DNA from 2 places in the Micromonospora sp. C51 genome. Region 1 is predicted to be linked to the other one. Evidence: predicted binding sites of a transcription regulator. Region 1 holds the regulator's gene; the other holds the start of a gene.
The links. Region 1 encodes HspR, which represses chaperone genes until heat shock. Its sites were predicted from a motif close to TTGAGTNNNNNNNACTCAA; they were not measured.
Positions count from the first base shown of each region.

Region 2: the regulator HspR is predicted to act here: its motif matches at 6,263-6,281, upstream of lon (endopeptidase La).

Region 1 is NZ_JAGPXQ010000017.1:86,898-97,541, forward strand. Features, by position in the region: gene KBX50_RS18515 (GTPase domain-containing protein) at 1-823, opposite strand, end outside; gene dnaK (molecular chaperone DnaK) at 1,045-2,922, shown strand; gene grpE (nucleotide exchange factor GrpE) at 2,969-3,730, shown strand; gene dnaJ (molecular chaperone DnaJ) at 3,816-4,991, shown strand; gene KBX50_RS18535 (heat shock protein transcriptional repressor HspR) at 5,020-5,457, shown strand; gene KBX50_RS18540 (hypothetical protein) at 5,635-5,871, shown strand; gene KBX50_RS18545 (hypothetical protein) at 5,926-6,354, opposite strand; gene KBX50_RS18550 (cation:proton antiporter) at 6,526-7,737, opposite strand; gene KBX50_RS18555 (cation:proton antiporter regulatory subunit) at 7,743-8,243, opposite strand; gene KBX50_RS18560 (hypothetical protein) at 8,337-8,903, opposite strand; gene KBX50_RS18565 (hypothetical protein) at 9,567-10,043, opposite strand; gene clpB (ATP-dependent chaperone ClpB) at 10,506-10,644, shown strand, end outside.
Region 2 is NZ_JAGPXQ010000004.1:252,959-263,602, forward strand. Features, by position in the region: gene KBX50_RS08085 (DUF5715 family protein) at 1-172, opposite strand, end outside; gene KBX50_RS08090 (alpha/beta fold hydrolase) at 391-1,245, shown strand; gene KBX50_RS08095 (TetR/AcrR family transcriptional regulator) at 1,303-1,878, opposite strand; gene KBX50_RS08100 (DEAD/DEAH box helicase) at 2,073-3,815, shown strand; gene lon (endopeptidase La) at 3,902-6,238, opposite strand; gene KBX50_RS08110 (Lsr2 family protein) at 6,502-6,849, shown strand; gene KBX50_RS08115 (hypothetical protein) at 6,991-8,238, opposite strand; gene KBX50_RS08120 (DUF2726 domain-containing protein) at 8,539-9,411, opposite strand; gene KBX50_RS08125 (helical backbone metal receptor) at 9,612-10,337, shown strand; gene KBX50_RS08130 (DoxX family membrane protein) at 10,512-10,644, shown strand, end outside.

The DNA of each region.
Region 1 (10,644 bases):
CCTGCCCGTCGATCCAGGTCTCCGGGAGCACGAACAGCGGGGCGGCCTCGAGACCCTGCTCGGCGAGCATCTCGGCGAGATGGGCGGCCACCTCGTCGGTCGCCTCGGCCGGGACCCGGTTGAGTACCAGGGCGAGTACCGCGCCCCTGGTCCGGGCGTTGTGCAGCAGCTCCCAGGGGACGGCGTCGGCGTACCGGGCGGCGGTGGTGACGAAGAGCCAGAGGTCGGCGGCGGCGAGCAGCTGGTTGGCCAGGGCCCGGTTGGCGTCGACCACCGAGTCGATGTCGGGGGCGTCCAGGAACGCCAGCCCCGGAGGGAGTGCCGGGGCGGTGACCAGATGCAGGGTGCGGGGATCGTCGCTGGGCTGGTTGGTGCGGGTCAGCCCGGGCAGCAGCTCCCCCCGGCGGAACCAGGCCGCGTCTGCCGGGTTGCAGACCAGTACCGGGGACCGGGTGGTCGGCCGCAGCACCCCGGCGGCGCTGACCCGGGCCTGCACCAGGCTGTTGACCAGGGTCGACTTGCCGGCGCCGGTGGATCCGCCGACCACCACGAGCAGCGGTGCGTCGAGGCGGGTCAGGCGGGGCAGCAGGTAGTCGTCGAGCTGGTCGGCGAGGGCGGCGACGGTGCGCGCGGCCAGCTCGGCCGAGGGCAGGGCCAGCGGGAACCGGGCCGCCCCGATCGCGGCGCGCAGGCTGGTCAGGGCGTCTGGCAGGGTGTCGTCCCCGGTGGGCGCGGGCCGGTCCTCGCCGGCGCCGGTGGACCCGGTGCGGGCTGCGACGGCGGGCGCGCCGGACGGTGAGGCGGAATCGCCGTGCGTCGTCACCGCTAAAGCGTGCCCGACCGACACAAGGTAAGACAACCGGTCGGTAGGAATGCCGAGTTGCGCCGACCCGACTCAACCCTGACTTGACGATTTCCGGGGGCGTGGCACTATTGAGTCAAGTTCACTCAACTTGAGGTGGGGTCGCTGCGGACGGCAGGCGCCGCGCAGCGAGGACGGGAGGGCCCGTCACCTGCTCAACGTAACGAAGCGAGGAAGCGAAGATGGCACGTGCGGTCGGTATCGACCTCGGCACGACGAACTCCTGCGTCAGCGTTCTGGAGGGCGGTGAGCCCACCGTCATCGCCAACGCTGAGGGCTCGCGGACGACCCCGTCGATCGTCGCGTTCGCCCGTAACGGCGAGGTGCTCGTCGGTGAGGTCGCCAAGCGCCAGGCGGTGACGAACCCGGACCGGACGATCCGCTCGGTCAAGCGGGAGATCGGCACCAACTGGTCCGTCGACATCGACGGCAAGAAGTACACCCCGCAGGAGATCTCGGCCCGGACGCTGATGAAGCTCAAGCGGGACGCCGAGGCCTACCTGGGCGAGCAGATCACCGACGCGGTGATCACCGTCCCGGCCTATTTCAACGACGGCCAGCGGCAGGCCACCAAGGAGGCTGGCGAGATCGCCGGCTTCAACGTGCTGCGGATCGTGAACGAGCCGACCGCGGCCGCCCTGGCGTACGGGCTGGACAAGGGCTCCAAGGAGCAGACCGTCCTGGTCTTCGACCTCGGTGGCGGCACCTTCGACGTGTCGCTGCTGGAGTTGGCCGAGGGCGTCATCGAGGTCAAGTCGACAAGCGGTGACAACCTCCTCGGTGGTGACGACTGGGACCAGCGGATCATGGACCACCTGGTGAAGACCTTCCGGGGTGAGCACGGCATCGACCTGTCGCAGGACAAGATGGCGATGCAGCGGCTCAAGGAGGCCGCCGAGAAGGCCAAGATCGAGCTGTCCGCCGCCACCACCACCAACATCAACCTGCCGTACATCACCGCCGGTGCCGCCGGCCCGCTGCACCTGGACGTGACCCTCAGCCGGGCCGAGTTCCAGCGGATGACGCAGGATCTGCTGGACCGCTGCAAGGGCCCCTTCGAGCAGGCCGTGAAGGACGCCGGGATCAAGGTCTCCGACGTCGACCACGTGATCCTCGTCGGTGGCTCGACCCGGATGCCGGCCGTGACCGACCTGGTCAAGCAGCTCACCGGCAAGGAGCCCAACAAGGGCGTCAACCCGGACGAGGTCGTCGCCGTGGGTGCCGCCCTTCAGGCCGGCGTGCTCAAGGGCGAGGTCAAGGACGTCCTGCTGCTCGACGTGACGCCGCTGAGCCTGGGCATCGAGACCAAGGGTGGCATCTTCACCAAGCTCATCGAGCGCAACACCACCATCCCGACCAAGCGCTCCGAGGTGTTCACCACCGCCGACGACAACCAGCCGTCGGTGCTGATCCAGGTCTTCCAGGGCGAGCGTGAGATCGCCGCGTACAACAAGAAGCTCGGCACCTTCGAGCTGACCGGCCTTCCGCCGGCCCCGCGCGGCGTGCCGCAGATCGAGGTCACCTTCGACATCGACGCCAACGGCATCGTCAACGTCCACGCCAAGGACCTGGGTACCGGCAAGGAACAGAAGATGACGATCACCGGCGGCTCCTCGCTGCCGAAGGACGACATCGAGCGGATGCGCCGGGACGCCGAGGAGCACGCGGAGGAGGACAAGCGCCGCCGTGAGGAGGCCGAGACCCGCAACGTGGCCGAGGCCCTGCAGTGGCAGACCGAGAAGTTCCTCGCCGAGAACGGTGAGAAGCTCCCCGCCGAGAACCGCGAGAAGCTCAACGAGGCCCTCGGCGAGCTGCGTGGCGCTCTCGGTGGCAGCGACATCGAGAAGATCAAGTCGGCGCACGAGCGGCTCGCGCAGGTCTCCCAGGAGGCGGGCTCGCTGCTCTACGCCCAGCAGGCCGAGCAGTCCCAGGCGGGCGGCGAGGCCGGTCCCGGCGCGGCCGGTGGTGCCGACGCGACCGGTGGCGCGCAGGCCGGCGGCGCACGGCCCGGCGCGGACGACGTGGTCGACGCGGAGATCGTGGACGAGGACAAGAAGTGACGGTCCTGGCCACCCGAACGCACGGGCAGAGGGATGAGGTAGTCGTATGACGGAGAAGCCACGAGCCGCCGACCCGGGTGACACCGGGTCGGCGCCGGGTGGCTCGGCGTCCGAGCCGGCCACCGGCGACGCGCCGCGGGTCGTCATCCGCAACAACCGCAAGATCAGTCAGATCCGCGAGCCCGACGGTACGGCGGCGGACGCCGGACCGGACGTGCCAGCGGAGGGCCTGGTCGAGGAGGCCGAGGTCGTGGTCGACTCGATCGAGGTCGAGGCGAGCGCGCTCAGCGACGCGTCCACCGAGGGTCCGCCGGTCGTGGACGCGCCGGCACAGCCGGTCGGGGAGCCGACCGAGCCGACCGTCGGCGGGCTGGGTGCCGAGCTGGAGGCGCTCCGCGCCGAGCTGGACGAACGCACCCGCGACGTGCAGCGGGTGTCGGCCGAGTACGCCAACTACCGCAAGCGGGTCGAGCGCGACCGTGGCCTGGTCACCGAGCAGGCCACCGGATCCGTGCTCGCCGCGCTGCTGCCGATCCTGGACGATCTCGACCGGGCCCGGGAGCATGGCGATCTGGTCGGCCCGTTCGGTTCGGTGGCCGAGCAGCTCATCACCGCGCTGGGCAAGTTCGGGCTGACCCCGTTCGGCGAGCAGGGCGATCCGTTCGACCCGACGCGGCACGAGGCGGTGGCCCACCAGACCTCGTCCGACGTCACCGAGCCGACCTGCGTGCAGGTGATGCGTCGGGGCTACCAGGTCGGTGAGCGACTGCTGCGGCCCGCGCTGGTCGCGGTCGCCGACCCGGAATAGTGCGCGACGGTGATCCGGCCGCCCCGCTCGCCGAGACCCGGCGGGCGGGGCGGACCGGGCCCGGAGGTGGGGAGGAGGTGTACGGGTGAGTTCGAAGGACTGGATCGAGAAGGACTACTACGCGGTCCTGGGCGTGGCGAAAGCCGCACCGGCTGATGAGATCAAGAAGGCGTACCGCAAGCTGGCCCGCGAGTCGCACCCGGACCACAACCCCGGCGACGCCAAGGCCGAGGAACGCTTCAAAGCGGTGTCCGAGGCGTACGCGGTGCTCGGCGACGACGCCAAGCGCCGCGAGTACGACGAGATGCGCTCGCTCTTCGGCTCGGGCGCGTTCCGGCGTGGCGCCCGTCAGGGCGGCCAGCCGGGCGGTGCGCCGTTCGACGTCTCCGACCTGTTCGGTGGTGCGCAGCCGGGCGGCGGCCGGTTCGCCGGTGGCAACATCTCCGACCTGTTCAGCTCGATCTTCTCCGGCGGTGGCGGGGCTGCGGGCGCACCAGGTCCGGCTCGGGGCCGGGACATCGAGACCGAGGTGGCGCTCGACTTCAACGACGCGGTACGCGGCGTGACCCTGCCGCTGACGCTGCGCGCGCCCGGCGTCTGCGACACCTGCCACGGCAACGGTGCCAAGCCCGGCACCGTGCCACGTACCTGTCCGGTCTGCCACGGTGCCGGGGTCACCAACCGGAACCAGGGTGCGTTCAGTTTTTCCGAGCCCTGCCGCAACTGTCAGGGCGTGGGCACGGTGGTGGACGAGAAGTGCCCGGAGTGCCAGGGCACCGGCGGAGTCACCAAGACCCGTACGCTCAACGTCCGCTTTCCCGCCGGGGTGGCCGACGGCCAGCGGATCCGGCTGGCCGGCCGAGGCGAGCCGGGTGAGCGCGGCGGTCCGGCGGGTGATCTGTTCGTGCACGTGAAGGTTCGCCCGGACGAGGTCTTCGGGCGTACCGGCGACGACCTCACCCTGACCGTGCCGATCACATTCGCGGAGGCCGTCCTCGGCACCGACCTGCGGGTGCCGACGCTCGACGGTCCGGTGACCCTGCGGGTGCCGCCAGGTACGCCGAGCGGTCGCATCCTGCGGGCCAGGGGCAAGGGGGTCAGCCGCCGGGACGGACAGCAGGGCGATCTGCTGGTCACCCTGGACGTGGTGGTGCCAGCGCGGATCTCGGACGAGGCGCGGGCCGCGCTGGAGACGTTCGCCGAGCAGACCCCGCCGGCGGCCCGGGAACATCTCGACGCGCGGGTGCGTCGGTTCGGTTGATCGGTGAAGCGGTGCGGAGGTGAGCGGGATGGACGGGTTCGTCGGCTCGGATGACCCGGCATACGAGGCCAAGGTGCTGATGATCTCGGTTGCGGCGCGGATGGCGGGCATGCATCCGCAGACACTGCGCCAGTACGACCGGCTCGGCCTGGTGCAGGCCGGCCGGGCGGCCGGTGGCGGGCGGCGGTACAGCGTCCGGGACGTGGTGCTGCTGCGCGAGGTGCAGCGGCTCAGTCAGGACGACGGCGTCAACCTCGCCGGGATCAAGCGGATCATCGGGTTGGAGCAACTGCTGGAGCAGGCACAGCAGCGGGTCGCCCAGCTGGAGGCGGAACTCGACGCCGCGTACCGCCGGATGGCCGAGCTGGAGTCGCTGGCCCGCTTCCCCGGTCGGGATCTCGTCCCCACCAACCAGACCTCGACCGCCCTGGTGGTCTGGCGTCCCCGACGCAGCTCCGGGCGCTGACGGCCGCTACGGCGAAAGGGGTGTGGCTCCGACGGAGCCACACCCCTTTCGCGTGTCCGCGGGTGCTGCGCCGCTCGTGGTTCCGGAAACCCGAGCGAGAGACAGGTTGCCTCGACTAGTCTTCAGAAATCAGGTCTAAACCATCTCAATCCGGACTCCGAACTGGCGGGGGGAGCCATGACGGAATCGGCGAGGAAGGTGGCCGAGGAGACGGAGCAACGCCTCGACGACCTGGCTGAGAACGTCCAGCACCGGTTCGACCGGATCACCAAGGGACGCTTCTCCGACCAGGTCCAGGCCGGCAGGTTCAGCGGCCGGGGCGATCGGGTCGCCGCGGACAGCGGCCGGGTCGGCCATGGTGCCGGCCAGGTGCGCAGCGATCAGCACCGTCGCGAGCGGGGCGGGTCGCGCTGACGATCCGCCGACGTGCGGGCCGGGAGCCACGGGGGGTCCCGGCCCGTTCGGCGTTCAAAGTCGGCGGTTCTCCCGCACCAGCCCGCCCTCGCACCACTCCCGGTACACGAAAAGCTCCGGTCGGGTCAGCAGTACCCGACTGTTGTGCGCCCAGGTGCGCATCATCTCGTCGCCGTTGCGCTCGGCCTGGTCGACCAGCTTCCGGAAGCGGCGCTTCGGATGTGCCCGGAAGTTCGTCCGGATCCCGTCGGCGGCGTAGATGTAGAGACAGTGCAGCGCGAACCGACGCGCCGGACAGCGGGTGTCCATGGCGAGTTCGAACAGCGTCATCACCAACCGGTCACCGGAGACCAGCAGGTCCCAGTCCGGCGGCATCGACGTCAACGGGACGGAATCGGGGTGGTAGGCCCACGCTCGCAACTCCGCCGGGGTTGGGTCGACGGGGTTGGCGAAGCCGTGGAACGCTGACTCCTGCACGCTCACCGGCCAACCTTCCGCTTTCGCCCGCGGGGGCGTCCGCCCACCGCGAACCCTGGCTGCTGGGGCGACACGTTAACGCGGTACCGGTGAGTACCGGTAGCCCCTACGGGAAGCAATTCGGCATCTCTTGGTCGACGCGGGCCCTCCGGACGGTGGAATCGGCTGATTCGACGCTCACGCTCGGTTCGACGCGGCCGCCGCCCGGGCCCGCTGCGCCGCGGCTCGGGCCCGTAGCCAACCCTTGAACCAGGCGAGGTCGGGCAGCCGGGCCAGCACCGGCCCGGTGACGACCGTGATCAGCACGTACGTCGCCGCCAGTGCCGCCAGTTTCGGTGAAACGGTGCCGGAGGCCACCGCGATTCCGGCGATGACGATGGAGAACTCGCCCCGGGGTACCAGTGCCAGGCCGGCGCGCCAGCGGCCCGGTTCGGCGATGCCCGTCCGCCGGGCGGCCAGGTAGCCGGTAAGCGTCTTGGTCCCCATGGTGGCCAGCGCGAGCAGCAGCGCCGGTAGCAGCACCGGTGGGATGTGCCGTGGATCGGTGGCGAGGCCGAAGAAGACGAAGAACACGGCGGCGAAGAGGTCCCGCAGCGGAGTCAGCAGCTCGGTTGCGTGGTGGGCGACCGGCCCGGAGAGCGCGATGCCGACCAGGAACGCGCCCACCGCCGCCGACACCTGCAACTTCGCGGCGACCCCGGCGACCAGGAGGGTCAGTCCGAGTACCCCGAGCAGCAGTGCCTCGGCGCTGCCGGCCGACAACGCCCGGGAGAGGACGTTGCCATAACGAAGGGCCACCACCAGCACGGCGATCACGGTCAGCACCGCGACGGCGAGGGAGACACCGCCCTTGACGAATCCGACTCCGGCCAGCAGAGCGGTCAGCAGTGGCAGGTAGAAGGCCATCGCGAGGTCCTCGACCACCAGCACGGAGAGGATCACGGGGGTCTCCCGGTTACCGAGTCGACCCAGGTCGGCCAGAACCTTGGCGATCACCCCCGAGGACGAGACCCAGGTGATCCCGCCGAGCACCACCGCAGCCACCCAACCCCAACCGAGCAGCAGCGCGAATGCCGCACCGGGCAGCGCGTTCAACAGCGCGTCGAGCAGTCCTGCCGGCGCGGCCGACCGCAGGCTGCCCACGAGTTCGTCGGCGGAGTACTCCAGGCCGAGCATCACCAGCAGCAGGATCACACCGATCTCGGCGCCGATCGCGAAGAACTCCTCGCTGGCGCTTAGCTCCAGCACGCCGCCGTGACCGAAGGCCAGCCCCGCCAGCAGATAGAGCGGGATCGGCGAGAGCCCGACCCGGCGGCCCAGCCGGCCGAGCAACCCGAGCAGGAACAGCAACCCGCCGACCTCGATGAGCAGGGTGCTGAAGTCGTGCATCGGGCTCAGCCGGCGGGATCGTCGGCGGCGAAGATCGCGCTTGCCCCGTCCAGGCCCTGCCGGTTGCCGACGATGACGAGCACGTCGCCGGCGGCGAGGCGGAACGTCGGACTCGGCGAAACGATAACCTCGCCGGCGCGCAGGATCGCCACGATCGAGGCTCCCGTGCGGGTGCGCACCTTCGCGTCACCGAGGGGCCGGTTGACATAGGTGGAGGAGGCCGGGACGGCGATCTGCTCGGTGAGCAGGCCAGCGGCCTGTTCGCGCAGCCCGGAGAGCTGCCCGAGGATCAGCGACGCGCCCAGGATGTCGGCCAGCGCCCCCGCCTCGTCGTCGGTGAGTGGGATGTCCGCCGAGCAACCGTCCGGGTCGTCCGCGTCGTACAGGACGAGGTCGCGGCGACCGCTGCGGTGGGAGACGACCCCCAACCGCCGGCCGGACTCCGTCATCATGTCATGACGTACGCCGATCCCCGGTAAGGCAGTCTGTTCGACACGTACTCGCACCCGGGCAACGCTACCGGCACGGCGTCCGGCCTACGAGGTCGGCGCAGCGGGTACGGCCTGCGTGTCAGCGGTCACGGACGGTTGCCGGGCGACTCATTCAAGCTGGGTGAGGCGGCAGGTCAGCGGGGGGCGGTCAACGTGATTCACGGTCACCGTGACCAGGCAACCCCGCTCGGGGTCGAGAGCGATCCGCAGCGCCCTCCGGTCGGGTAGGGAAAATCCGTTGTACGGCGACGGTTCGTTGCCCATCGGACTGGCCTCGAGGTGGATCAGGCCGCTGGCGTCCGGCCCGGTCACCGCCGACACGACCACCCGGGCGAGGAGGTCTACCGGGCGGAGCATCTCCACGAACCAGGCGTCCACTACCGCCGGCCACGAGTAGAAATACCGAGGGTCGTCGAGGGTGTCCTCGCCAGGCACCGGCGAGCTGAGCCGTTCACCGTCAACGCGCACCTGCACCAGGTTCTGGCCGTCACAGCACCACCGCATTTCGCCGTGGTCGTCCCTGGCGGTGTAGGACCAGCTCAGCATGCTGGTCGCACGCAGTCGGTGCTCGGACACCTGCTCGAAAGTGTCGTGCGGACCGGTCGTGCCGACGCTTGCGCTCGCCGAGGTGACCGCGTCGCGGGTCATCAGGGACAGCCACCTCGTCACGTTCATCCGCGTCGTCCTTCCATACGGTCGACCCTGACCACCCATGATGCCGAGACGATGGGCACGTCCTGGGTGGAACCGCGACCCACGAGCACGGGCCAAGCAGCGTGAACCACCCAGTACGTGCCCTCTTCGACATCGAGTGCCACACTCACTCGTGCCGGCCGGTCTCCGCCATCCGATCGCGAGCAGGCCGCCGCCGGAGCCGAGTAGCCGCAGATCGTCTCGGTGCCGGTGTCCTCGTCCGGTATGCCATCGGCTCCCGTTGCGGGATAGCGGTAGAGAACCACGCGGGACGGCAGCTGCGCTGTCCCGAACTCCATGGTCACCCGTCTGGTCGCCCTGGCAAGCCGGACCTCCGGCCAGTCGACGTGCCGTGGTGGACCGGTGACCGGCCCGCCACGAGCCGACCAGTCGATCATGATTCTCCGTAGTGGCCGTCGTTCCTCCGCCGTGACGAGGCTCAGTGCCGGCGGCTCCAGCGGAGCGGTGAGGAGTGCATCGGACAGGTACGGCATATCGCCCTGGTGGGAGTTGCTTCCCGCTGCTGGGCCGGTCTGGTGGTGCTCCGGACGGCATCCGGTCGTGGCGAGCAGCATGACGGCGGCCGTCACCGCGCTGGCATACGCGATGACGGCCGTACGCCACCGATGCTTACCGGGATGGGTGTCAGTTGTTGGAACCACACTGAATCTCGTCGTCGTTCTCTTCGTACGCCGCGGCACTGACCGGCTGTCCGTCGAGAATTCCGCTGCCGAATCCTTCGGTCCGCCAGCGGTGCCAGGAGCCGTAGTCGCAATCGACGTCCACGGTCACCCGAACCCGCCAGGCTGTTTTCGGGCCGTTCGTCTTGGTCCTCCTGTGCTCCCAGCCGTACCAGCGGGATCGGTAACTCTTGCCGGTGATCGTGTTGTTGACGATCGTGGTGCCCTGACAGAAGGACTCGACCCTGGTGTGGATCTGGTTGTCGGTGGTGTAGGAAGCGTGTGGCAGGTCTACCCGCACTCCACAGTCACCGGCTGCGGCAAGAGCACGGAGTTGCTGTTGTTGATACGCGGCCTGGCCGCGCGTCGAAAGGGCGGTCGACTCGTCCTTGTCCGCGGCGTGCGCAGCGTTGGCAGTTCCGGCGACAGTTACCACCGCCATCGCGAAAACACTCGCGACTCGTGTCATCACGTGCATGTGCCCCGTCCTCTCAGGAGTGGTTGTGGTCTATTCCCAAGCTTCAACAAGCAGACCTGCGTGAGAACCCCTCCGCTGGGTGACAAAACACACTTGTGGTTTATCAGGTAAACCCTCCGTCAAGAGGTCTTGTCGGACCCTGGCTGCTGCGGTATTGCCGGCGGTTCAATCGATGGCTGGCCTCGGTTGACATCAATGGTCGGACAAGTTATTCGGCGACATTCGAACGCTGACTTGGTAACTCCGCGTAACCGTTTGATCTCCGCTGTCGCGGTGGTGGAAATTTCCAGCACGTTGCGGGTCTGGTGGTCGCCTGATATGGAGATGGCGAAGGAGGGTGACGGAGATCACATCAGTGAGGTTGAGCGGAATAGACTCAACTCTGGTTCTGTCGGTATCAGTGGACACACCGATCCAGGGGAGCCCATGAACACCGAACGCCTCACCACCAAGAGCCGCGAGACCATCACCGGTGCCGTCGCCCTGGCCAACCAGCGCGGGCACGCCACCGTGGAACCGTGGCACCTGCTGCTGTCGCTGCTGGACACCGAGGGCTCGACCGCTG
Region 2 (10,644 bases), on a different contig from region 1:
TCACCCCGGCGAGCGCGCTCACCTCGACCAACAGTTCGGCCACGGCGTCGCGGTAGGCCGCCAGGTCGGGCGGGGCCGCGGTGACCGGGCGCACGGTGCCCGGTGGGCGTCGGCGGGCCGGGGTGACGGGGAGACCGGGTCGGTGTCCCGGGCTTCGGCTGGGCACTCGCATGATCGGTCCTCTCTGCCGCCGTGACGGTCGCCTGTGACAGAAAGTAACTACACCAATCCGGATGAGTACGAGTAATACTCCTGTATCCCCCTAAGGCGTGGCAGACCACGCGGCCGGCGCGTGCCGCCCGGACGGTACACGGACCGGGCGGCGTCGCTGTACCATTCGGTACAACGACCGTGCTGCGGGGTGCGGTCGACGGACGGGAGGGACGGTCGATGCCGACCATCACCCTGACCGCGGGGACGATCGACTACACCGACACCGGCGGCGACGGGCCGGTCCTGGTGCTGCTGCACGGTGTGAACATGGACGCGAGCCTGTGGCGTCGGGTGGTCGCCGAACTCGGTCCGACCGTGCGCTGCGTCTGCCCTACCCTGCCGCTCGGCAGCCACCGAAGACCGATGGACCGGCCGGAACTGGTCACCCACCGGGGCGTCGCCGCCCTCGTCGGGGAACTGCTCGACGCGCTGGATCTGCGCGAGGTGACCCTGGTCGCCAACGACTGGGGTGGCATCCAGTTTCTCGTGGCCGACGGTCCGACCGACCGGATCGCCGGTCTGGCGCTGGTCGCCTGCGAGGCGTTCGACAACTTCCCGCCCGGAAAGCCGGGCAAGGCGGTGGCGATGAGCGCACGACTTCCCGGTGCGCTGTGGCTGTCGATGCAGCTTCAACGGTTCGGCTGGTTCCGGCGCGCCCCCGGCGCCTGGGGGTGGATGAGCAAGTACCCGATCCCCGACGAGGTGATGGACGCCTGGTTCCGACCGGCGCGGCAGGACCGGGCGATCCGACGGGACCTACGCACCTTCGCGCTGTCCACCCCGCCGAAGGCGGAACTGCGGGCCCTGCCGAACCGGTTGGCGTCATTCGACCGCCCGGTCCTCGTGGCCTGGGCCCGCGAGGACAAGCTCATGCCCCCGTCGCACGGGCCCCGACTGGCGGCGCTGTTTCCCCGGGGCCGACTGATCGAGATCGACGACAGTTACACCCTGGTGCCGGCGGACCAGCCCCGCCGGCTCGCGGCGGAACTCGCTCGGTTCGTCACGACCGAGGTGCGCGGGCCGCACCCCTGAACCCGTTCGTTGCCCCGGACGCACCGTACGCGTCGCCGCGTCGCCGCCGTCAGAGCGTCACCTGGCCCGGCTGATCGGCCGGGTGGAACGCAGGAAGGCCGCCATGGTGGCGTCCGCCGTCGCCCGGTCGCCGGTGAGCGCCAACTCGAACAGGACGCCCCGGGTCATCGCCATCGCCATCCGCGCCTGGATCCGCGCCTGCGCGGGCGGGTGGCCCACCTCCTCGAAGAACCAGCCGAGCCGGTCGGTCCAGAAGGTGATCCAGGTGCGCAAGGCGCTGGCCCAGGCGTGCCCCTGCATCGCCGCCGCCGACATCTCGAAGAACAGCGGCGCGAACGCCCGATCGTCGGCGAGCCGGACCCAGAAACGCCAGGCGCCGTCGTACGGGTCATCGACCGCCTCGCGCAGCAGCGAGTCGAGCAGTTCCTGCTGGTCCCGCCAGACGGCCTCGACCATCGCGGTGAGCAGCCCATCGCGGGAGCCGAAGTGGTAGATCAGCATCCGGTGGCTGGTCCCGATCTCGGCCGCGAGCGTACGCAGGCTGGTGTCGCCGACACCGTTGGCGGCGAAGTACGCGATCACCCGTCGCAGGAGGGCCTCCTGCGGACCGCCGACCGGCGCGGTGACTGTCACGACCCGATGCTAGTGCGGTGTCCAGGAACGGTGGCGGTGTCGCGGCGAGGTCCGCACGGCGATCCGCCTCCCGCGATGCCGGACAGCCGTCGACGAGACGGCAACGTCCGTGGTGGTACCGCCCTCGGCGACGCCGCGCACATGTTCGGGTGGTCGCCGCAGCAGTTCGGGGGAGGTGATGAAAGGCTTGACCCATGAGTTCCACGCCCGTACTGCCCGACCCGTCCGCCGAGCCGCCCGCCTTCACGGAACTCGGCCTACGACCCGAACTGCTCGCCGCGCTCGCCGGGCTCGGGTACGAGGAGCCCACGCCGATCCAACGGGAGGCGATCCCACCGCTGCTGAGCGGCCGGGATCTGCTCGGGCAGGCGGCGACGGGAACGGGCAAGACGGCGGCGTTCGCCCTGCCGCTGTTGCAGCGGATGCCCGACGACCGGGCGGGGGACGACCCGCACGCGCTGGTGCTGGTGCCGACCCGGGAACTCGCGGTGCAGGTCTCCGAGGCGTTCCACCGCTACGGCAAGGACCTCGGTGCGCGGGTGTTACCGATCTACGGTGGGCAGCCGATCGGTCGACAGTTGCGGGCGCTGGACGCCGGCATCGACGTCGTGGTGGCCACTCCCGGTCGTGCGCTGGACCACATCGCCCGGGGCACGCTGCGGCTGGGCAATCTCGCCACGGTCGTGCTGGACGAGGCCGACGAGATGCTCGACATGGGCTTCGCCGAGGACATCGAGGCGATCCTGGAACACACCCCCGAGCAGCGGCAGACGGTGCTGTTCTCGGCCACCATGCCGGCGCGTATCGACGGGATGGCCCGAGCGCACCTGACCGATCCGGTGCGCATCCTGATCGCCCGCGAGCAGCCGGTGGCCGGTGAGGCGCCCCGGGTACGGCAGAGCGCGTACCTGGTGGCGCGGGCGCACAAACCAGCGGCGCTGGGGCGGGTGCTGGACGTCGAGTCGCCCACCGCGGCGATCGTGTTCTGCCGCAGCCGGGAGGAGGTGGACCGGCTCACCGAGACGATGAACGGTCGCGGTTACCGGGCGGAGGCGCTGCACGGCGGCATGAGCCAGGAGCAGCGGGACCGGGTGATGGGGCGGCTACGCGCCGGCACCGCCGATCTGCTGGTCGCCACCGACGTGGCGGCCCGTGGGCTCGACGTCGAGCAGCTCAGCCACGTGGTCAACTTCGACGTGCCGTCGGCACCTGAGTCGTACGTGCACCGCATCGGTCGGGTGGGCCGAGCCGGCCGGGAGGGGGTGGCGATCACCCTGGCCGAGCCCCGGGAACACCGGATGCTCAAGACCATCGAGCGGGTCACCGGGCAGCGGATCACCATCGACAAGATCCCCACGGTCGCCGATCTACGGACCCGTCGGCTGGAGCTGACCCAGGCCGCGCTGCGGGAAAGCCTGCTGGAGGACGACCTGGACCCGTTCCGGGTGATCGTCGAGACGCTCAGCGACGAGTTCGACCTGATGGAGGTGGCGCTCGCCGCCGTGAAGCTGGCCCACGAGGCGACGCTGCCCGGTTCCGACGAGGCCGAGGAGGAGATCCCGCAGGTCGCGGTCCGCCCGCCTCGGGAGGGCCGGTCGGCGGGGTACGAGGGCCGGGGCGAGCGCCGACCGGCGCGGCCCCGCACCGCCGGCACCACCCAGGTCTTCATCGGGGTGGGCCGGCGGGCCGGGGTGCGCCCGCAGGATCTGGTGGGCGCGATCACCGGGGAGACCGGGGTCCGGGGCCGGGACATCGGCTCGATCGAGATAGCTGATCGCTTCTCCCTGGTCGAAGTGCCTCTCGACGTCGCCGACGAGGTCATCGCCGGGCTGCGCGGCAGCACCATCAAGGGCCGTAAGGCCACCGTCCGCCGCGACCGGGAGGGACGTCCCAACGAGCGCCGATTCGACGGCGGCGACCGCCGCGACCGCCGCTGAGCTCGGTCACCTTCCCGCGCCCGGGTTTCCGTCGCCTGCTGCGCCGTGCCGCGCCCCCGGTCGGGTGACCGGGGGCGCGAGCACGGTCAGGCGGCGGTGACGCGCTGCCCGCCCAACGACGCCGGGTCGATCTCGGCCGGGCGCAGCGCCAACGCGAGTACGTCGGCGACGTCGGCCAGGGTGTGCACGGTCAGCGCCTCGCGAACCTCGGTCGGCAGGTCGTCCAGGTCCGGTTCGTTGCGGGCCGGGATGATCACCTCGGTCAGTCCGGCCCGGTGAGCGGCGAGGAGCTTCTGCTTCACGCCGCCGATGGGCAGCACCCGCCCGGAGAGAGTCACCTCGCCGGTCATCCCGAACTCGGGACGTACCGGTCGGCCGCTGGCCAGCGACGCCAGGGCGGTGACCATCGTGATGCCGGCGCTGGGCCCGTCCTTGGGCACCGCGCCTGCCGGGACGTGCAGGTGGATCCGCCGCCCGGCGAGGGCGTTCGGGTCCAGGCCGAGGCGACGGCCGTTGGCGCGCAGGTAGGACAGGGCGATGTGCGCCGACTCCTTCATCACGTCGCCGAGCTGGCCGGTGAGGGTCAGCCCCGGCTCGCCATCCATGCTGGTCGCCTCGATGAACAAGACGTCTCCCCCGGCACCGGTGACCGCCAGGCCGGTGGCCACGCCAGGTGTCGCGGTGCGTTCCGCCGATTCCGGCGTGTGCTTCGGCCGGCCGAGGTAGCGGACCAGGTCGTCGGCGCCGACGCGGGCGGGCGTCGGGTCGTCGGCCAGGGTCACGGCCACCTTCCGCATGATCTTCGCCAGGGCACGCTCCAGCTGCCGTACGCCGGCCTCCCGGGTGTACTCCCCCGCGATACGACCCAGCGCCGAGGGGTCCACGTCGACCTCGTCGGCGGTCAGCCCGGCCCGCTCCCGCTGCCGGGGCAGCAGGTGGTCCCGGGCGATGGCCACCTTCTCGTCCTCGGTGTACCCGTCCAGGGTGACGAGCTCCATCCGGTCCAGCAGCGGCCCGGGGATGGCTTCCACCACGTTGGCGGTGGCCAGGAACAGCACGTCGGACAGGTCGAGGTCGACCTCCAGGTAGTGGTCCCGGAAGGTGTGGTTCTGCGCCGGGTCGAGCACCTCCAGCAGGGCGGCGGCCGGGTCGCCCGCGTACCCCGCGGAGACCTTGTCCACCTCGTCGAGCAGCACCACCGGGTTCATCGACCCCGCCTCGCGCAGCGCCCGGACGATCCGCCCGGGTAGCGCCCCCACGTAGGTACGACGGTGTCCCCGGATCTCGGCCTCGTCCCGGATGCCGCCGAGGGAGACCCGAACGAACGTCCGGCCGAGTGCCCGGGCGACGGACTCGCCGAGGCTGGTCTTGCCGACACCGGGCGGGCCCGCGAGGGCCAGTACGGCACCGGAGCCACGGCCGCCGACCACCCCGAGGTCACGCTCGGCCCGCCGGTTGCGCACCGCCAGGTACTCCAGGATGCGGTCCTTGACATCGGCCAGACCGGCGTGGTCGGCGTCGAGCACGGCGCGCGCCGCGGCCAGGTCCGTGTTGTCCTCGGTACGCGTGCTCCACGGCATCTCCAGCACCGTGTCGAGCCAGGTGCGGATCCAACCCGCCTCCGGGGAGGCGTCGCTGGCCCGCTCCAGTTTGCCGACCTCCCGCAGGGCTGCCTCGCGTACCTTCTCGGGCAGGTCGGCGGTCTCGACGCGGGACCGGTAGTCGGCCGAGCCGTCCGGGGCGTCCTCGCCGAGTTCCTTACGGATCGCGGCGAGCTGCTGGCGCAGCAGGAACTCCCGCTGCGTCTTCTCCAGTTCTTCGCGTACCTCGGAGTTGATCTGCTCGGTGACCTCCTGCTCGGCCAGGTGGTCCTTCACCCAGCCGACGAGCAGTTCCAGCCGCGCGGTGACGTCCGGCGCGGCCAGCAGTTCGGTCTTCTGCGCCAGGCTGAGCCAGGGCGCGTAGCCGGCCGAGTCGGCCAGCTCGCCGAGGTCGGTCATCCGCTCCACCGCGTCGATGACCTGCCACGCGCCGCGTTGCTGGAGCACGGAGGTGACCAGGGCGCGGTACTCGCGGGCCAGTTCCCGGGCTTTGCCGGCCGGGGCGGGTTCGTCGATCTCGGACGCCTCGACCCACAGCGCCGCGCCGGGACCGGGCACCCCGGAGCCGATGCGCGCGCGGGCGATGCCGCGGATCACGGCGGCCGGCTCGCCGCTGGGCAGCCGACCGACCTTCTCGATGGTCGCGACCGCGCCGACGGAGCCGTACTCGCCGTCCAGGCGGGGCACGGCGAGCAGCGTGTGGTCGCCGGTGGCACGGGCCGCGTCGACCGCGGCCTGGGTGGTCGGGTCGAGGGTCACCGGAATGACCATGCCGGGCAGTAGTACGGCGTCGGTCAGTGGAAGTACCGGAAGAGTTGCCATCGAACACCTGCTATCGCATATGAGTTGAGCGTGTCTGGCTCAAGTCGCGACGGGCCCCGGTTGTTCCGCCGTGTGACCCAGCACACGGCGAGCCGGCCGAGGCGCACAGATGGTCGACCGCGCCCACGCGGAGCAGATCCGGAATCGGGGATTTCGATGTCACGCAAAACGCGAACCGCCGCAGGGCGCGCTTTTGTTGCGTAATTGGCGGACGATCAGTCAAACTTTGAGCACACCCCGTCAGACACAGGGAGTAATCGACGATGGCCAAACAAGTAATCACGGTGCTGACTGACGACCTCGACGGCGGAAAGGCCGACCGTACGGTCGAGTTCAGCCTGGATGGCGTGGCGTACACCATCGACGTTTCCGACGAGAACGCGGGTGTCCTGCGGAAGGCGTTGGATCCGTTTATCAATGCCGGCCGACGACTCGGCCGTGGCGCTGCCGACACGGGCCGTAACCCACGTCGTGGCATCGGTTCGGGCACACCCGGAATGAACCGCGAGCAGAACCGCGCAGTCCGCGAATGGGCGGTCCGGAACGGCTACAAGATTTCCGAACGGGGTCGCATCCCGGTCGAGGTGGTCGAGGCGTACAAGAACCGCTGAGCAGCGGGAATGTCGCGCTGGCGCGGTTAGGGCTCGGGTCACGGCAGGATTGCACCGGCTTTCCTACCTGCAGCGGGGCCGCCCGGAAAATTCCGGGCGGCCCCGCTGTTTGGTCTCAGCCCACGGCCTCAGTCGTCGGCGTCAGTTGACCTGGATGCGCACCGCGTCGAAGGCCGGGGTCTGGTTGGCCCGCTCCGACATCGGGATGCGGTGCGAACCGTCACCGGCCCAGACCGCGCACTGCGCGGTACCGGAGTCCGGCAGGCCCGGGATCTGGATGGTCACCTGGTCCGGCTGGGCGCCGCCGCCGCCATCCTCGGTCGCGACGAAGAAGGCCGGCACCGGCTCCGGCGCAGGCGCCTCGTCCGTGTTGTTCAGCATCCGGCAGGCGGTGTGGAAGTGACCGCGGGTCAGGCCCTCCCCGTTGAGCAGCGAGCTCTCCAGGTAGTAGCCGCCCTGGCCGGCCGGGAGGAACCGGTCCCGGACCAGGTTGCGGGTGCTGACCTGGATCGAGAAACCCTCGTTGCGGTTGATCTGCTGCGGGAAGTCGGTGATCAGCAGCGACGGGTTGTTGGCCGCGGCACCGACCTCGCCGAAGGCGGTGCTGATGCAGCGGTTGCCGTTCTGGAAACCGTCGTGTGCCTGGAGCTGGCTGTTGTCGCAGTTGTTCGCCAGCACGTCGAGACCGTTGTTGTTGTTTCCGCCGTCGTTGTCCCCGTCGTTACCGCCGTTGTTACCGCCGTCGTTGCCGCCGTTGTTGTTGTCGACCGGCTGCACCTGGCAGGTGGCGAGGTTGCCGAGGCCGCGCGGCCGGGGGCCGAAGCGGTCGATGGCGATCGTGATCCGGCCGATAGTCGCTCGACGCTTGCTGGCCAGCGGATTGAGGATGGCGTTACGGATGAACCCCTCGCCGCGGTCACCCTCTGCGGCGAGCCGCTCGTCCGCCTCGGTGATCTGGGTCTGCAACGCGTTCAGGTTACGGTCCACCTCGGCGCGGGCCCGGTCGGGCACCTGCGGGAGCCGGCTGACCACGTCCGGGCAGGCCACCGCGAAAGCGCCGTCGGTCGCGCCGTCGGTGCCGTCGCGAGTCTCCTGACACTCCTCGACGGTCTGCTGCCCATCGCCCCAGTGGTTGACCACCCAGCGGCCGTTCTGCCAGGTGCGGGTCGTGGTGGCGCCCCGAGCGGCCGGCGCGGTGGCGCCGGGGCTGGGTGCGACACATTCTGCCGCCACCGGTCGCTGCTGCTGGTTTGACCGTCGGTCACCGGCCGACGAGATCTGGGTCACGGCGACGACGCCGCCGAAGACAGCGAGCGTGGCGCCAACGGCCAGAAGTCGCTTGGTCCGCGCGTTACCGGTTGGTCGGCGCGACCGGGTTGACCTGCGCATCGAATTGCTCTCCTTCTCGATCCGGTTCCTGATTCGTGACTCGACGGACCGAACGGAATCTTGGTTGGCGCGTTCGACGGGGACCGCCTGAACGCACCGGTGGCACGTCGACGAACGACGATGCCCTTTCCGCACCGTCTGCCGCACCTGCCGGTGCGGGTTGGGGAGATCCTGTCCATTCGCGGTGAGGTACGGGCCCGCTCCGACGGCGGTTCAAAGGCCGCCAACTTTTTTTCGATGTTTCTTTCCGCGCCCGGCCGGTCACCGTCCGCCCTCGCTGGACGAACGTTCAGGATGCGGTCACCGCTGGCAGAGATGGTCGTAGGCGAAATCGCCGACGAGTTCGTCGCGTCGATCCCGCAGCTGCCGAATGTCGGCCAGCAGATCGGCGAGTGGCAGCAGCGCCGACGCGCCGGACTCGATCGTCCGCAGCCGCTCGCCGACCGCGAGGACGGCCAGGTCCTCGGCCAGCCGGGCGGGTTCGATGCCACAGGAGAGGCCGTACGCCTGCACGGTCACCCGCTCCACCAGCACCTCGCCCGGACGCACCTCGGCCCAGCTCCAACCCTCGGCCGGCCCCCGCGTCCAGCGCACGTGCAACCCGCGCAGGATCGGATCGGTCAGCCGACGCGCCACGTACGCCTGCACCGCCTCGGCTCGGGCAAGCGCGCCGAGGTCGTTGACCGCTCCCTCCCGTCCGTCGGGTAGCCGGCCGACGATGTCCCGGAACCCGACGTCCGCCACGTCAGACCCGGCGGCACCGGCGGCGTACCGACGGGCGTCGACGAGGTACGCGACGATCCGCGCCCCGTGCCCGGCGGTACGCAGGGTGGCCGAGACGACCCGTAGCAGCGGCAGCCCGATCGCGGCGGCGACAGCCTCGGTGGTCCGCTCGGCCCGCCTGGCGGTGGCGTCGATCGACGGCGACCGGAACTCGACGGCGAACTCGGGCCGTCCGGTCGCCGCCGTACAGACCACCTGGTCGAACACCGCCCGGCTGGCCATGTTCCACTGGCTCGCGGTGAGACCCGGCGGCCGACGCCGGACGATCTCGCCGAGGCGCAGTCCGGCGTGTACCCGCTGCTCCGCCCGGACCTGCACGGGGGCGCGCCCGGCGTCCTCCGGCACCTGCGCCAGCCCGCGATCGTGGTCACCGATCATCGTCGTACCCATGAGTCCTCTTCAACCTCTCCTTGCCGGCCGACAGCGGCCGCGGGGCGGACGACGGTGCGCGGGCAGCTCGACAAGGCTCTCCTCCCGTCGGCCGACGAGTCTAGGATGACGATCATGCCGGCGGCTCCCCCGGCGGGCTGGCGGTGACCGGACGACGGTCCACGCCGGACCGCCCGACAGCCGGCCGAGGAGGTGGACGGGTGCGGGTGGTGTCCCTGGTGCCGTCGCTTACCGAGGCGGTGGCGGCGACCCTGCCCGGTGTGCTGGTCGGTGCCACCGACTGGTGCACCCACCCGGCGGACCTGGACGTGCCACGGGTGGGCGGCACCAAGTATCCGGACCTGGACCGGGTCCGCGCGCTGCGTCCGGACCTGGTCCTGCTCAACGTCGAGGAGAACCGACGGGCGGACGCCACCGCCCTGGCCGCGGCGGGCGTACCGATCCGGGTGACCTACCCGCGCACAGTGGACGGTGCGCTGACCGAGCTGGCCGACCTGCTTCGGGAGCTGGGATCGGCAGCGGAACCGCACTGGCTGACGAAGGCCCGCCAAGCCTGGGCCGCGCTGCCGGAAACGCCGGTCTCCCGGCGCGCGGTGGTGCCGGTCTGGCGGCGGCCCTGGGTGGTGCTCGGCGCCGACACCTTCGCCGGGGATCTGCTGCGCCGGCTCGGCGTCGACAACCCGTACGCCGAGCAGCCGGAGCGGTATCCACGACCGACCCTGCCACAGCTGCGGGACCAGGCACCGGATCTCGTCGTGCTGCCGGACGAGCCGTACCGCTTCACCCGCGACGACGGGCCGGAGGCGTTTCCCGGCATTCCCTGCGCCCTGGTGTCCGGCCGGCACCTGACCTGGTACGGCCCGTCGTTGGCGGAGGCTCCCGCACTGCTGTCCGCCCAGCTCGCCGATCTGTACGTCGCCCGCTGACCACTGCGCCGGACGGTCGTCGAGGACCGGCACCGGTCACCGGTCCCGGGGAACACGGGTCGAAGGTCCCGGCCGGCAACGGCCCGCTGGCCCTGATCGCCGCCGGCTCCCCGGGCGTCCAATGGAAGTGCCACCGGGACACGCGGTGCGAAGCAGAGAAGGGACGTGGACATGATGACCGCGATGATCGAGCGGAACACCGCCGCCAAGACCCCGGTGGCCGAGACCAACCAGGAGCAGAACCTCCGCACCCGGGCCACCCGCTACCTGCTCGCCGGGCTCCGCCTGGCGCTCGGTTGGGTCTTCC